Regions from separate parts of the Paenibacillus sp. JJ1722 genome, predicted to be linked through region 1. Evidence: a T-box and tRNA genes for the amino acid it is inferred to sense, from the RefSeq annotation. Region 1 holds a T-box; the other holds one or more tRNA genes.
What was found. The T-box of region 1 lies ahead of tyrS (tyrosine--tRNA ligase). A T-box ahead of a tRNA ligase gene usually reads a tRNA of that ligase, here a tRNA-Tyr.

Region 1 (6,868 bases):
ATCAAAGACTGGGAGTCCGTCGCATCCATAAAATGAGAGGTTATCTTCCCATCCTTTCTATAGTCCGACACAATCACTGGTTCTCCTGTTTTGCGTATCAGTCCAGCAAATCCCTCTTCATGAGGGTAACTTTCTAATTTTAAGCTTTCCACATTACTCGACATGACCTTAAAACAGCTTCCATCCTGATCAAGCTGTACAATACAACAAAAGTCAGCCATGAACATTTTTAATAACTCCTGCACGGCAAATTCAAATATTTCATTTAACTTCAGGCTCTGATTCAAGCGCTGAACCAGTTCATTAATGAGACGCAATTCATGAATAAGTACATTAGACTGCTCAAGCAGCTTCGCATTTTCAAATGCAGTGCCAGCCGTATCCGCCATCATGGCAATCAGCTCTACATCCACTTTTTTCATACTATCCGCACCCGATGGAAGGATCATATGGAAAACACCGTATACACCCTGCTTGCCACGTAATGGGATGCCGATTTCAGTCATTTCATCTTGTGTACCGACAGGCTCATTCACAGCCATTTGCCCTTTCATAAATGCACGGACGCATACATCTTCGTCCCGTTCATGCAGCAGCAAAGGTTTGACCTGCGGATTGCGACTGTGTCGATCCTGACTCATATACAAGGTGATATCTACATGGGGAAACAAATAGGCGATGCTCCCGAATACCTCATCCAGCACGCCTTCCACGTCAATTTTGTCATGCATCCGTTTTACAATCTGAAATAAAATAGAACGGCGTCTACCTTCACGATCGCTTCGATTCTGCATCCCAAGGATATCTTCCATAAATATATACTCAAACTTCGAGTAAAAGCAGGATTTAAAATGTAAAGCAGCTGCTAACAATGTGTCCTGATTTGAGACAGAATGTTGAGCAGGCCGTGTAAAACGAAGAGCGGCAAAGGGCTCCCTCTTGTAATTACGGCATAGTATGGGAACCATATACACAAACGCAAGGCTTCCATCACGAAGTTTGCGCTGACTCACTTCCATCTCTCTAGATATGCAACAACGTTCGACCAAATCCAAATCCTCGTCATCATCTTCTTCCCTACCAGCAACACGAACACCTATAAAATTAAAAACACCAGTATATTCTTCGTTAATCCAGGATATACCATTGCTCTGCTGTAACCAACTCCGATATCCTTGGACAAGCAGCTGGTTAATATAGGGGAAATCATAGGGTGTCATATCCATGTTCTGGAGCCAGGCAAAAGACGTATATCCTTTATCATCAAACAGCGGAGCACCGCCAGCCTGGACTGTTTTACTGTCAAGCATTTGCTGATCCGTTGTTGAAAATTCCGACATATTAAGGCGCTCCTTCACAGCAAAATTAGCTGTACCAAGACAGCGGCTATACACCACTATAGCTCATAATATGATCTATTTTACTCTCAACTCTAGAAATTTGCATCCATTTTTCAGAAATTCGTCCCACTTTTTTAGTTCTTAAGCCCTATCGACAAATTCTGACGTTTTCATTCTTTTTCTTTTCTTGACATTGACCCACTCTTACATATAGTATATATTAATGAAAAAGACTGTACGGCAGAACTATCTACTGTGCGGATCTTAAATTTTGGGCGTAACAGTTTGTGTCACCCTCATCTTTTTTGTTGCTGACAGGACAGCGGCTGAACTTTTCTGTCAGTAGTGCGTCTTACCTTAATTGGTAGCGCCGAACAAATTGGAGCGCAAAGAGAGCCCCAACTCAAATTTTAATTATGAAGGAGTTAACTCTATAATGGCACGTTACACTGGTCCTAAATTTAAATTGAGCCGTCGTCTCGGTATTTCCCTGAGCGGCACAGGTAAAGAATTGAAACGCCCTTTCCCTCCGGGACAACATGGTGCAAACCAACGGAGAAAAATCAGCAACTACGGTATGCAGCTTCAAGAGAAACAAAAGCTGCGTCACATGTACGGCTTGGGTGAAAAACAATTCCGTACCCTGTTCAACAAAGCTCAACACATGCACGGTATCGCTGGTGAAAACTTTATGTTCTTGCTGGAAAGCCGCCTGGACAACCTTGTGTTCCGTCTTGGCTTTGCTAATTCCCGTGCAGGCGCACGTCAATTGGTAGCTCACGGTCACGTTACTGTGAACGGTAAAAAAGTTGACATCGCTTCTTACCAAGTAAGTCTTGGCGACGTGATCGGTCTTCGTGAAAGAAGTCGTTCCCTGTCTTCCATTAAAGAAGCTTTGGAAAACCGCAACCACTTGGCAGCTTACCTGGAGTACAATGACGCAGCTCTGGAAGGTAAATTCATTCGTTTGCCTGAGCGTGGCGAATTGTCCCAAGATATCGATGAAAAACAAATCGTCGAATTCTACAACCGCTAATCCTTGTATTAGCACCAAAAAGCACCCGAATTTATTCGGGTGCTTTTTTTTATATTCCCTATGCATCGAGCCTGAGGGTTTTATTCAATGGGGATGTATACCTTCATACTCAAGTGATCTGGATAGGAGGAATTCATCACGTCCGTAATTTCAAAATCAGGCCCCTCCCTCCGTTCAAAATTAGAATTAGGAAGCCATGTGCCATAGATAAAGTCTCGTATATTCTGAACCCGTCCATCTGAACCCGAAGCGTCAAACTCAGCATACTTCCCTGCTGGAATCTCCATATATACGAAACCCTCTGCCAGTTCTTTTGACTCTTTTTCAACTGCCTCGCCCACCACAAATGAAAATGCACCGTTGTCTTCAAATCGACAGGCAACCCCATATGACATTCCCGGTGCAATTTTGTTCGGGATAAACATAAAATATTCATTTGCTCCAAAGTGCCCATAAAACCCTGGGATTTCTTTATAGTGCTGCTCATTATTCAGATTTGTTTTATATTCATATCCTACAATTTTAACTGTTTCGAGCTGCAATATCACCGGCTTATTCACATCCAAATCCCCCATCGTATTTTTTTGGTAATCCAGAAAATTGATTTTACTTTGCGCAGGAAACTCGATATCACCGTTACGATACTTCCCAGGGGTGATCCCAAAATTCTTTTCAAAAGCGCGGGTAAAAGCTTCTTGTGAGTTGTACTGATACTCAATAGCAATGTCCAACACTTTTTGATTGGATTGTTTTAGCTGTTCAGCCGCCTCGGACAATCTTCTCCTTCTTATATACTGTTGAACCGTAAAACCCGAAATGGCCTGAAAAACCCGTTGGAAATGAAAAGCTGAAAAACAGGCCTGTGAAGCAATCTCGGCAATTTTTAAATCCTCCCGGAGATTCAATTCAATAAACTCAATCGCACACTGAATTCGTTTAAAATAGTCCATATAATCCTTCCCCGCACTTGTAATTGTTTTGGTTATCTATCCTACACCCAAATTGTGCAACCCACGTTTTCATTATGTATAACTCTTTACCTACATGTTTGATTATTTGTGCTAAGTTTACCATGACTTTTCACTTGTCAGAAAAAAAAGCAACGCTGAGATCGATACAATCTCAGTGCTGCTTTTGAATATATTTTCATTATCCAAGCTTGATTTTAGCAAATTTCCGTTTACCTACCTGCACAATGTCGCCTTCCTTCGGCGTGTATGCTTCGTTCACATCGGTCCATTTCTCTTCGTTAATTTTGACCGAACCCTGCTGAATACTGCGCTTGGCTTCACCATTTGATGCTGCAAAGCCCAGATGAGTCAGCAACTGGATCACACGAATGCCACCTTCTTCTAACTGATCAGCCGTCAAGGTGAACTCTTCAATATCGTCAGGCAGCGCACGTTGCTGGAATACGGTCACAAAATGCTGCTTCGCTGCTTCCTCTGCTTCTTCGCCGTGGTACATGCGCACTAACGTTCCAGCCAGCTTCATTTTGGCATCACGTGGATGTACTGAGCCGTCCTTAACACCTTTCGCCAGCTCTGCCAGCTCCTCGTTGTTGATATCCGTTGCAAGCTCAAAATATTTCAGCATCAGCTCGTCAGGAACGGACATGGATTTCCCGTATATTTCGTTTGGCTCCTCATCAACACCAATGTAGTTCCCCAAACTTTTGCTCATCTTCTGGACGCCATCCAGCCCTTCAAGCAATGGTAATGTAATAGTAGCCTGCGGCTCAACTCCGTATTCTTTTTGCAGGGTTCTGCCCATCAGCAGATTAAACTTCTGATCCGTCCCCCCCAATTCAATATCGCTTTGGAGAGCCACGGAATCCATGCCCTGCATCAGCGGGTAAAAGAACTCATGGATGCTGATCGGCAATCCGTTTTGGTACCTTTTTGTAAAATCATCTCGTTCCAACATACGGGCAACCGTTACTTTGGCCGACAGGGTTACTACATCAGCAAAAGACATTGGCCCTAACCATTCGGAATTGTAGAATACCTTTGTTTTTTCAGGATCGAGAATTTTAAAAATTTGTTCCTTGTACGTTTGTGCATTACGCTGTACATCTTCCTCAGTCAGTTGCTTACGAGTCTCCGATTTACCTGTCGGATCACCAATTCTGCCTGTAAAATCTCCGATAATCAGTTGCACTTGATGGCCTAATTCCTGGAACTGGCGCAGTTTGTGCATAACAACCGTATGTCCGATGTGAATGTCGGGCGCAGATGGATCAAGACCCAGCTTAATTTTGAGCGGCTCGCCGCTAACGACCGATTTGATTACCTTACGCTTCAGCTCATCCTCCGGTACAATTTCCGCCACACCCCGCTGTATCACCTCTAGCTGTCGCTCGACCTCTACCTGTTGCTCCGGCTTCAATTCTTCCCACTTCATCCTGTATACCTCCTATTTTTCATCCAAAATATTACATATTAGACAAACCAAAAAGCCCCTTTCATCCCAAGGGACGAGAAGGAGCTACTCGCGTTACCACCCTAATTAAAGAAACGCATGTCAAAGACAGACATTTCTTTCACTTCATTCCTATAACGGGCCTACACCCGGTACTGGATTACTATGGTAGCTTCGCAAACCTGCAAATGCTTTCCATTCATCCAGACAGCTCCAGACGGTAATTCAAAGGAGGGACGCTACCGATTCACACCACCCATCGGCTCTCTGTACAACGTGAATCCGCCTTCTACTGAAGTCTTTCTCTGCTTTTCACGATATTTACTTTGACCTATTTATAACACACTGCTTTTATGTAGTCAACGACACCAAAAGACAGGCTTTTTAGCATATGGGTTCATTTTGTAATTTTATGCTATAATAATGGCTGTTATAAAGGAGGAAGACTTAATGGTTGAAGAAAAAAACAATGTATCAGCGCCAAAGCCTTCCCGCTTGAGGACAACCATGCGAAGGCTCGGCCGTGTCATAAAGTGGGTCATCATCATCGGTTTTATGGGGGCACTATTTGCAGGGGGGGCCGCCGCTGGCTATGTCGCTTCTATTGTAAAAAGCGAACCCGTGCGTTCCAGATCCATGATCCTACAGGAAGTAGATAAGAATGCAATTACAGGCTTCGCTTATTTCAATGATGGCTCTCCCATCGGACAACTTCGGACAGAAGAAGATCGAAGACCTGTCACGTTTAAGGAGATTCCACAACTCGTCATTGACGCAGTCATTGCCATTGAAGATAATCATTTTTATGAGCATAAAGGTGTCGATTTGTCGGGAACGCTGCGTGCTGTGAAGCAAAAGGCGCTGCATGAATCCGTACAAACCGGGGGGAGTACCCTCACCCAGCAGCTTGCGCGTCGTGTCTTTCTAAATCTCGATCGCACGGATGACCGCAAGGTCAAAGAAATTTTGCTGTCTCTGCGCCTTGAGCGCTTCCTGAGCAAGCAGCAAATTATTACGGCCTATCTCAATAAAGTACCTTTTGGTAACGGTTCAAGCGGTTACAACGTCTTTGGCATTAAAGCAGCGGCCAAAGGTATTTTTAATGAGAATGATCTGAACGAGATTAATGTAGCCCAGGCCGCCTATCTGGCAGGTTTGCCACAGCTTCCTTCTTCTTATTCTGCTTACAACGGTAAGGGCGAGTTTAATGAAGCTGGCTTTAAAAGAGCCATCAACCGCCAGCACCTGGTGCTCAGTCGAATGCTGGAGGAGAACAAAATCAATAAAGCACAGTATGATGAAGCGATGGCTTTTGATATCAAAAAATCTCTCGCACCACGCACTGTTAAAGCTTATAACACCTATCCATACCTTATGATGGAAACAGAACGACAGGCTGCGCAGGCACTCATGTCTGTCACCAATCCGGGTCAAGCAGCTAATGCCAGTGCAGATGCCAAGACCAAGGACGATAACGATTTACTCAAAGAAGCTGAACAGCAGCTTCGCACAGGCGGTTATATGGTGTACACCACCATTGATAAGAGCGTCTACAAATCTATGCGTCAAATTGCAGAAAATAAAAACAACTTCTCTGCCACTAGTAAAACCAAGGGTGACGAACAAGCAGCGGCTATTCTGATTCAGCATAAAACAGGCGCCATTCTTGGAATGATGGAAGGTCGGGACTTCCAAAAGGAGCAGATGAATTATGCCACGCAGATGGTACGTCAGCCAGGTTCGGCAATGAAACCGATTGCTGCCTATCTCCCTGCATTGGACAGCGGTCTTGTGCAGCCTGGTAGTATCGTGGATGATGCCCCTATTATTTTGAAAGATGGCAGTAATGGATATCACATTCCGAAAAATGCTAACAACCGCTATCAAGGATTGGTTACGGCGCGTTATGCACTGAATCAATCGCTAAATACGATAGCACTCAAGCTGTTTAACGAAAAAGTAGGGATTAGCAACGCTTGGGCTTTTGCTAAAAAACTGGGTATCACCACCTTGGAATCCAGTGATAACAACGCTCAAACGGGTGTACTTGGCGGCTTGGCCCATGGGGTGA
Region 2 (6,868 bases), 2.7 Mb from region 1:
GTGAGTGCTAAGATCCATTGTCGAAAGGGAAACAGCCCAGACCATCAGCTAAGGTCCCCAAGTGTGTGTTAAGTGGGAAAGGATGTGGAGTTGCACAGACAACCAGGATGTTGGCTTAGAAGCAGCCACCATTGAAAGAGTGCGTAATAGCTCACTGGTCGAGTGACTCTGCGCCGAAAATGTAACGGGGCTAAACACACCACCGAAGCTATGGCTTGATGCTTGCATCAGGGGTAGGGGAGCGTTGAATGCGGGTTGAAGGTGTACCGTAAGGAGCGCTGGACTGCATTCAAGTGAGAATGCCGGTATGAGTAACGAAAAGATCTGTGAGAATCAGATCCGCCGAAAGCCTAAGGGTTCCTGAGGAAGGTTCGTCCGCTCAGGGTAAGTCGGGACCTAAGGCGAGGCCGATAGGCGTAGTCGAAGGACAACAGGTCGAAATTCCTGTACCACCGTAATCCGTTATGAGCGATGGGGTGACGCAGTAGGGTAGTGACGCGGACTGATGGATGTCCGTCTAAGCAGTGAGGCTGGTGTGTAGGCAAATCCGCACATCGTAAGGCTGGGCTGTGATGGGGAGCGAAAATTGTAGTAGCGAAGGTCATGATCTCAGACTGCCAAGAAAAGCCTCTAGCCAGGAGAAGGTGCCCGTACCGCAAACCGACACAGGTAGGCGAGAAGAGAATTCTAAGGCGCGCGGAAGAACTCTCGTTAAGGAACTCGGCAAAATGACCCCGTAACTTCGGGAGAAGGGGTGCCTCGGTAGGGTGAATAGCCCGAGGGGGCCGCAGTGAAAAGGCCCAAGCGACTGTTTAGCAAAAACACAGGTCTGTGCGAAGCCGCAAGGCGAAGTATACGGGCTGACGCCTGCCCGGTGCTGGAAGGTTAAGGGGAGTGGTAAGCCTTCGGGCGAAGCTATGAACCGAAGCCCCAGTAAACGGCGGCCGTAACTATAACGGTCCTAAGGTAGCGAAATTCCTTGTCAGGTAAATTCTGACCCGCACGAATGGCGTAACGACTTGGGCGCTGTCTCAACGAGAGATCCGGTGAAATTTTAATACCTGTGAAGATGCAGGTTACCCGCGACAAGACGGAAAGACCCCATGGAGCTTTACTGCAGCTTGATATTGAATTTGGGTACGATCTGTACAGGATAGGTGGGAGCCGTAGAACTTTGAGCGCCAGCTTGAAGGGAGGCATCCTTGGGATACCACCCTGATCGTATCTAGGTTCTAACTTGGTACCGTGATCCGGTGCGAGGACAGTGTCAGGTGGGCAGTTTGACTGGGGCGGTCGCCTCCTAAAGAGTAACGGAGGCGCCCCAAGGTTCCCTCAGAATGGTTGGAAATCATTCGAAGAGTGCAAAGGCAGAAGGGAGCTTGACTGCGAGACCTACAAGTCGAGCAGGGACGAAAGTCGGGCTTAGTGATCCGGTGGTACCGCATGGAAGGGCCATCGCTCAACGGATAAAAGCTACCCTGGGGATAACAGGCTTATCTCCCCCAAGAGTCCACATCGACGGGGAGGTTTGGCACCTCGATGTCGGCTCATCGCATCCTGGGGCTGAAGTAGGTCCCAAGGGTTGGGCTGTTCGCCCATTAAAGCGGTACGCGAGCTGGGTTCAGAACGTCGTGAGACAGTTCGGTCCCTATCTGTCGTGGGCGTAGGAAATTTGAGAGGAGCTGTCCTTAGTACGAGAGGACCGGGATGGACGTACCGCTGGTGTACCAGTTGTTCCGCCAGGAGCACCGCTGGGTAGCTATGTACGGAAGGGATAAGCGCTGAAAGCATCTAAGCGTGAAGCCCCCCTCAAGATGAGATTTCCCAGTATGTAAGACCCCTTGAAGACGACGAGGTAGATAGGTTGGGGGTGGAAGTGCAGTAATGCATGGAGCTGACCAATACTAATCGGTCGAGGGCTTATCCTAAATAAAACGCAAATAAGTTTCGGATCCAGTTTTCAGGGTGTAACCTTGAAAGTATGTACAAGTGACATACAATAAGCGCATGGCTATTCATTCACACGATAAGTGATGAACCGAATAACCGTACGGAAGAATTTACAGTGTAAATTCATGTTTGGTGGCGATAGCGGAGGGGTTCCACACGTACCCATCCCGAACACGACCGTTAAGCCCTCCAGCGCCGATGGTACTTGGACCGCAGGGTCCTGGGAGAGTAGGACGTCGCCAAGCTATATCCTTTAAAGGATGATGAAGTTTTACATGTTAGGGCCTTTAGCTCAGCTGGTTAGAGCGCACCCCTGATAAGGGTGAGGTCGGTGGTTCGAGTCCACTAAGGCCCACCACTTCTAGAATAACAAAAAGATTGGGGCCATAGCTCAGCTGGGAGAGCGCCTGCCTTGCACGCAGGAGGTCAGCGGTTCGATCCCGCTTGGCTCCACCAATATTCCCTGATAGCTCAGTTGGTAGAGCACTCGACTGTTAATCGAGTTGTCACAGGTTCGAGTCCTGTTCGGGGAGCCATGTTTTGAATATTTCTGACTTTTATATATAAGGTGGCGGCGTAGCTCAGCTGGCTAGAGCGTACGGTTCATACCCGTGAGGTCGGGGGTTCGATCCCCTCTGCCGCTACTCGGAGAGATACCCAAGTGGCTATAAGGGGACCCTCTGCTAAGGGGTTAGACTGCGAAAGTGGTGCGAGGGTTCGAATCCCTCTCTCTCCGCCATAAATTTATTGGAATCAGAACTTATTTTGTAAGGCCCGTTGGTCAAGGGGTTAAGACACCTCCCTTTCACGGAGGTAACAGGGGTTCGAATCCCCTACGGGTCATAATATGGAGGCTTAGCTCAGCTGGGAGAGCATCTGCCTTACAAGCAGAGGGTCGGGGGTTCGATCCCCTCAGCCTCCACCATAAGAAAATTTGATAAATCCCTTTTAATGTCGCGGGGTGGAGCAGTTCGGTAGCTCGTCGGGCTCATAACCCGAAGGTCGTAGGTTCAAATCCTGCCCCCGCAATTAATTTCCTATTGGAAATGCCTCTGGAACTGTGGTGTAGAGGCCTAACATGCCTGCCTGTCACGCAGGAGATCGCGGGTTCGAATCCCGTCAGTTCCGCCATTTTAATCTCATATATAGTTGACATATATAGTGTGGATTATATGGTGTAGTAATAAAACAAAATATGGCTCGGTAGCTCAGTCGGTAGAGCAGAGGACTGAAAATCCTCGTGTCGGCGGTTCGATTCCGTCCCGAGCCACCTTTCAAGTGGGAAATGAGTAATGTGCCGGTGTAGCTCAACTGGTAGAGCAACTGACTTGTAATCAGTAGGTTGGGGGTTCAAGTCCTCTCGCCGGCACCATTTTGGAGGATTAGCGAAGTGGCCAAACGCATCAGACTGTAAATCTGCTCCCTTACGGGTTCGGTGGTTCGAATCCATCATCCTCCACCAGTCTTTTCATAATCATATGGCGGTCGTGGCGAAGTGGTTAACGCACCGGACTGTGACTCCGGCATTCGTGGGTTCAAGCCCCATCGGCCGCCCTTTATTCTTAATTTATTGGGGATTAGCCAAGCGGTAAGGCAACGGACTTTGACTCCGTCATGCATAGGTTCAAATCCTATATCCCCAGCCATTAAGAGCCATTAGCTCAGTTGGTAGAGCACCTGACTTTTAATCAGGGTGTCGAAGGTTCGAGTCCTTCATGGCTCACCATTTATAATTATTTTGCGGTCGTGGCGGAATTGGCAGACGCGCACGGTTCAGGTCCGTGTGGGCTAACCCCCGTGGAGGTTCGAGTCCTCTCGACCGCACCATATTTTGCGGACGTGGCTCAGCGGTAGAGCATCGCCTTGCCAAGGCGAGGGTCGCGGGTTCGATTCCCGTCGTCCGCTCCATTATCCATACGGCGCCATAGCCAAGTGGTAAGGCAAAGCTCTGCAAAAGCTTCATCCCCAGTTCAAATCTGGGTGGCGCCTTGACTGCTCATTATGGATTTAAATATGCGCCCTTAGCTCAGCTGGATAGAGCGTTTGACTACGAATCAAAAGGCCGGGAGTTCGAATCTCTCAGGGCGCGCCATTTCTTAAAAAAAGTATAATGTCGGGATGTAGCTCAGCTTGGTAGAGCACCTGGTTTGGGACCAGGGGGTCGCATGTTCAAATCGTGTCATCCCGATACTGATTTGCGGGTGTAGTTCAATGGTAGAACTCCAGCCTTCCAAGCTGGTAGCGTGGGTTCGATTCCCATCACCCGCTTTTTGCTATAGCGGATTCTTGTTGCCTCAGTGGTGACACCTTATAAATAAAGAGAGCCTGTCTGGGGACAGAGCTCTCTCTTTTTTTGTATTTATCTTCATGTACCCACAATGTATTGATTATTCATAATCTCGGTATCGGTGTATATCGTTCTGATCATACAACTGGTATACACCGATAACCGATCTAGTGGACAGTTTTTACACGGGAATGGTCAGCTGGATGGAGGTTCCCTCATCTGGAGCAGAGGTCATGCTCATAAATCCCCCTACCCCTCTAGCTCGTTCTTCCATACTGAACAATCCAACTCCCTCTCCTTGGGACTTTCCAGAGAATCCAATGCCCTCATCCCGAATGGTCACTTGTATCATTTCATCTTGATCCTCAACGTCGACATATGCCTCCGCTACATCTGCATATTTGGCTACATTCGTTAATGCCTCCTGTACAATCCGATAAATTGCTATTTCCTTGCGAATATCAAGGCGTTTACGTAGAGTGCATTGAAAATGCACCTCAATCCCGTAATGAGAACAGAAGTTTTCAATATAGGTTCTTATAGCTGGGACGACACCCAAATCATCCAGAACTGAGGGACGAAGTTCCCACGCTAGACCACGAACATCTTTGATGATGTCGGTCACCTGCGAACGAAGACTCTCCAGAGCAGCACTAGGTTGTTCGGCAAGTTGGCTATCTAACTGAATAATAAGTGAAAACAAGCTTTGTCCTATCCCATCATGTAGCTCTCTTGAAAAGCGTTTACGTTCTTCTTCCTGTATTTGCATGACTTGCGTCATCATAGACTGGAGTTCCGCTTCTACTTTCTTCAGTTTAGTGACCTCATTGCGGATCGCTAAGTACTGATAGGGTTTACCTTCCTCGTCCATAAACGGAACGATCGTAGTATTCACCCAGTAGTAGCTGTTATCTTTAGCACGATTACGTATTTCTCCTTGCCATACCTCACCTGAACGGATTGTAGTCCACAGGTTTTTCATGAAGGCAGGGGTATGATAGCCTGAATTAATGAGACGATGATCCTGACCGATCAGCTCTTCACGACTGTATTGCGAAATCTCACAAAACTTGTCGTTCACGTACTGAATAATACCTCGATGATCGGTCAAAGCAACAATGGAAGACGTATCTAGAGCAAATTTTAGATTGGATAGTTGGTGGAGTGAGTTACGTAGTGCATGGAGAAAAGGGGACTCTGGTATATAAATTTCTAGATCATTCAGCAATGTATCGGTTGATTCACCAAAGGCATGCTGCAGTAAAGGATTAGAAGGTTCATTCATAATGGAGTAGCCCCTTTTTTAGTGCGAATTTGACTAGCTCAGGTCGTGTTTTCAAGTTAAGCTTCTCCATAAGGTTACTTTTATGGGACTCTACGGTTTTGACGCTAATCACTAGGTGCTCGGCAATTTCCTTGTTGGCATATCCTTTGGCTACCCACGATAGAATCTCCTTTTCCCGCTCAGATAGGGATTCATAGGGTCCGGCTATGCCTTCCTGTTTGATTTTGTCCAGATATTCACTCATCAGTCGTTTGGTTGCATTCGGGTACAAGTAGGCACTACCCTCGGCTACAGACTGGATGGCAGCGAGCAACTCCTCGTGAGGTGCGCTTTTTAAAATATATCCGGATGCTCCAGCCTGAATGGCCCGGAACAGATATTCTTCATCATCATGCATTGTTAAAATAAGGACTTCTGTGTCGGGCAACTTTTTTTTTAATTCAGTGGTTGCCGTGAGACCATCTTTGCCAGGTGGCATGCTAAAATCCATGAGCACGACATTAGGTTGTAGCTCCACTGCCTTGTGGATTGCCTCATCCCCGTCTGCTGCATCTCCTACTACCTTGATACCGTTTTTGCCGTCCAATAGGGCCATGAGGCCAGAACGTACGACAACGTGATCATCCACTACTAGTATACGAATCAATTTGTCATCCCCTCGAACGGTAAAAAAACCGTGCGTTTTGTCATAATCATAGCAAATTTTAGGGATTTCAATCAACAAAGATAGTTAGGGACAGTGATATCAAGTATTTTATGAGTTTCATTATCTACAGAAACATTGTTGATCTATGGAGTAAGAGGGTAAGCACATAGTTGGCTAAGGCGTTGAGCGACTTGAGTGGCCTCGGCTACATCAGACTCTGTGAACATCCTCACATCACGATTACCAAGAAGCAGCACACCGTTGGGCAGATCCCCTGTGCTGGAAAAGGGAATAGCAACAGCAGAGTGAAGCTGCTCGGCCAGCATTAGTGCACATTCCTGACGCAAACGTATACTACCTGATAGCAAAGCACTTACAGTCACGGTACGTCCCAAGCGAACAGCCATCCCGGCAATACCATGGCCAATCTTAAAAGAAATAAGACGATAGCGATTGCTTCGGCTACCGGAGGCGTAATACCAATGCAACTTACCACCCGACTTGGACATAAATGCAAGGGCAGTGAGATCACCATAAATAGTATCTCTCAACTGATTCAGTTCTTTTCGCATTTCATCCGTTATTTGTAGCATAGAAGACACATCCTTTTTCATAACCAAACTATATCTCTAATTCATTGTAGTTCCGACAGTTACAAAAGTAGATCAGGGAACCCCCTGATCTATAGGCGCAGGAAACA

Region 2: it has a tRNA-Tyr gene. The T-box ahead of tyrS (tyrosine--tRNA ligase) is inferred to sense a tRNA for this amino acid. The anticodon was not compared.

What each region holds. Positions count from the first base shown of each region.
Region 1 is NZ_CP182500.1:3,787,363-3,794,230, forward strand. It holds gene ACM1ND_RS16950 (sensor domain-containing diguanylate cyclase) at 1-1,340, opposite strand, end outside; gene rpsD (30S ribosomal protein S4) at 1,777-2,376, shown strand; gene ACM1ND_RS16960 (AraC family transcriptional regulator) at 2,457-3,326, opposite strand; gene tyrS (tyrosine--tRNA ligase) at 3,526-4,779, opposite strand; T-box leader at 4,846-5,112, opposite strand; gene ACM1ND_RS16970 (penicillin-binding protein 1A) at 5,248-6,868, shown strand, end outside.
Region 2 is NZ_CP182500.1:385,356-392,223, forward strand. It holds rRNA gene ACM1ND_RS01590 (23S ribosomal RNA) at 1-1,928, shown strand, start outside; rRNA gene rrf (5S ribosomal RNA) at 2,079-2,195, shown strand; tRNA gene ACM1ND_RS01600 (tRNA-Ile) at 2,232-2,308, shown strand; tRNA gene ACM1ND_RS01605 (tRNA-Ala) at 2,331-2,406, shown strand; tRNA gene ACM1ND_RS01610 (tRNA-Asn) at 2,411-2,486, shown strand; tRNA gene ACM1ND_RS01615 (tRNA-Met) at 2,521-2,594, shown strand; tRNA gene ACM1ND_RS01620 (tRNA-Ser) at 2,598-2,689, shown strand; tRNA gene ACM1ND_RS01625 (tRNA-Glu) at 2,722-2,793, shown strand; tRNA gene ACM1ND_RS01630 (tRNA-Val) at 2,800-2,875, shown strand; tRNA gene ACM1ND_RS01635 (tRNA-Met) at 2,906-2,979, shown strand; tRNA gene ACM1ND_RS01640 (tRNA-Asp) at 3,005-3,081, shown strand; tRNA gene ACM1ND_RS01645 (tRNA-Phe) at 3,148-3,220, shown strand; tRNA gene ACM1ND_RS01650 (tRNA-Thr) at 3,247-3,322, shown strand; tRNA gene ACM1ND_RS01655 (tRNA-Tyr) at 3,327-3,412, shown strand; tRNA gene ACM1ND_RS01660 (tRNA-His) at 3,432-3,504, shown strand; tRNA gene ACM1ND_RS01665 (tRNA-Gln) at 3,522-3,596, shown strand; tRNA gene ACM1ND_RS01670 (tRNA-Lys) at 3,601-3,676, shown strand; tRNA gene ACM1ND_RS01675 (tRNA-Leu) at 3,691-3,777, shown strand; tRNA gene ACM1ND_RS01680 (tRNA-Gly) at 3,784-3,858, shown strand; tRNA gene ACM1ND_RS01685 (tRNA-Cys) at 3,869-3,939, shown strand; tRNA gene ACM1ND_RS01690 (tRNA-Arg) at 3,966-4,042, shown strand; tRNA gene ACM1ND_RS01695 (tRNA-Pro) at 4,065-4,138, shown strand; tRNA gene ACM1ND_RS01700 (tRNA-Gly) at 4,148-4,218, shown strand; gene ACM1ND_RS01705 (PAS domain-containing sensor histidine kinase) at 4,419-5,522, opposite strand; gene ACM1ND_RS01710 (response regulator) at 5,515-6,168, opposite strand; gene ACM1ND_RS01715 (GAF domain-containing protein) at 6,312-6,761, opposite strand.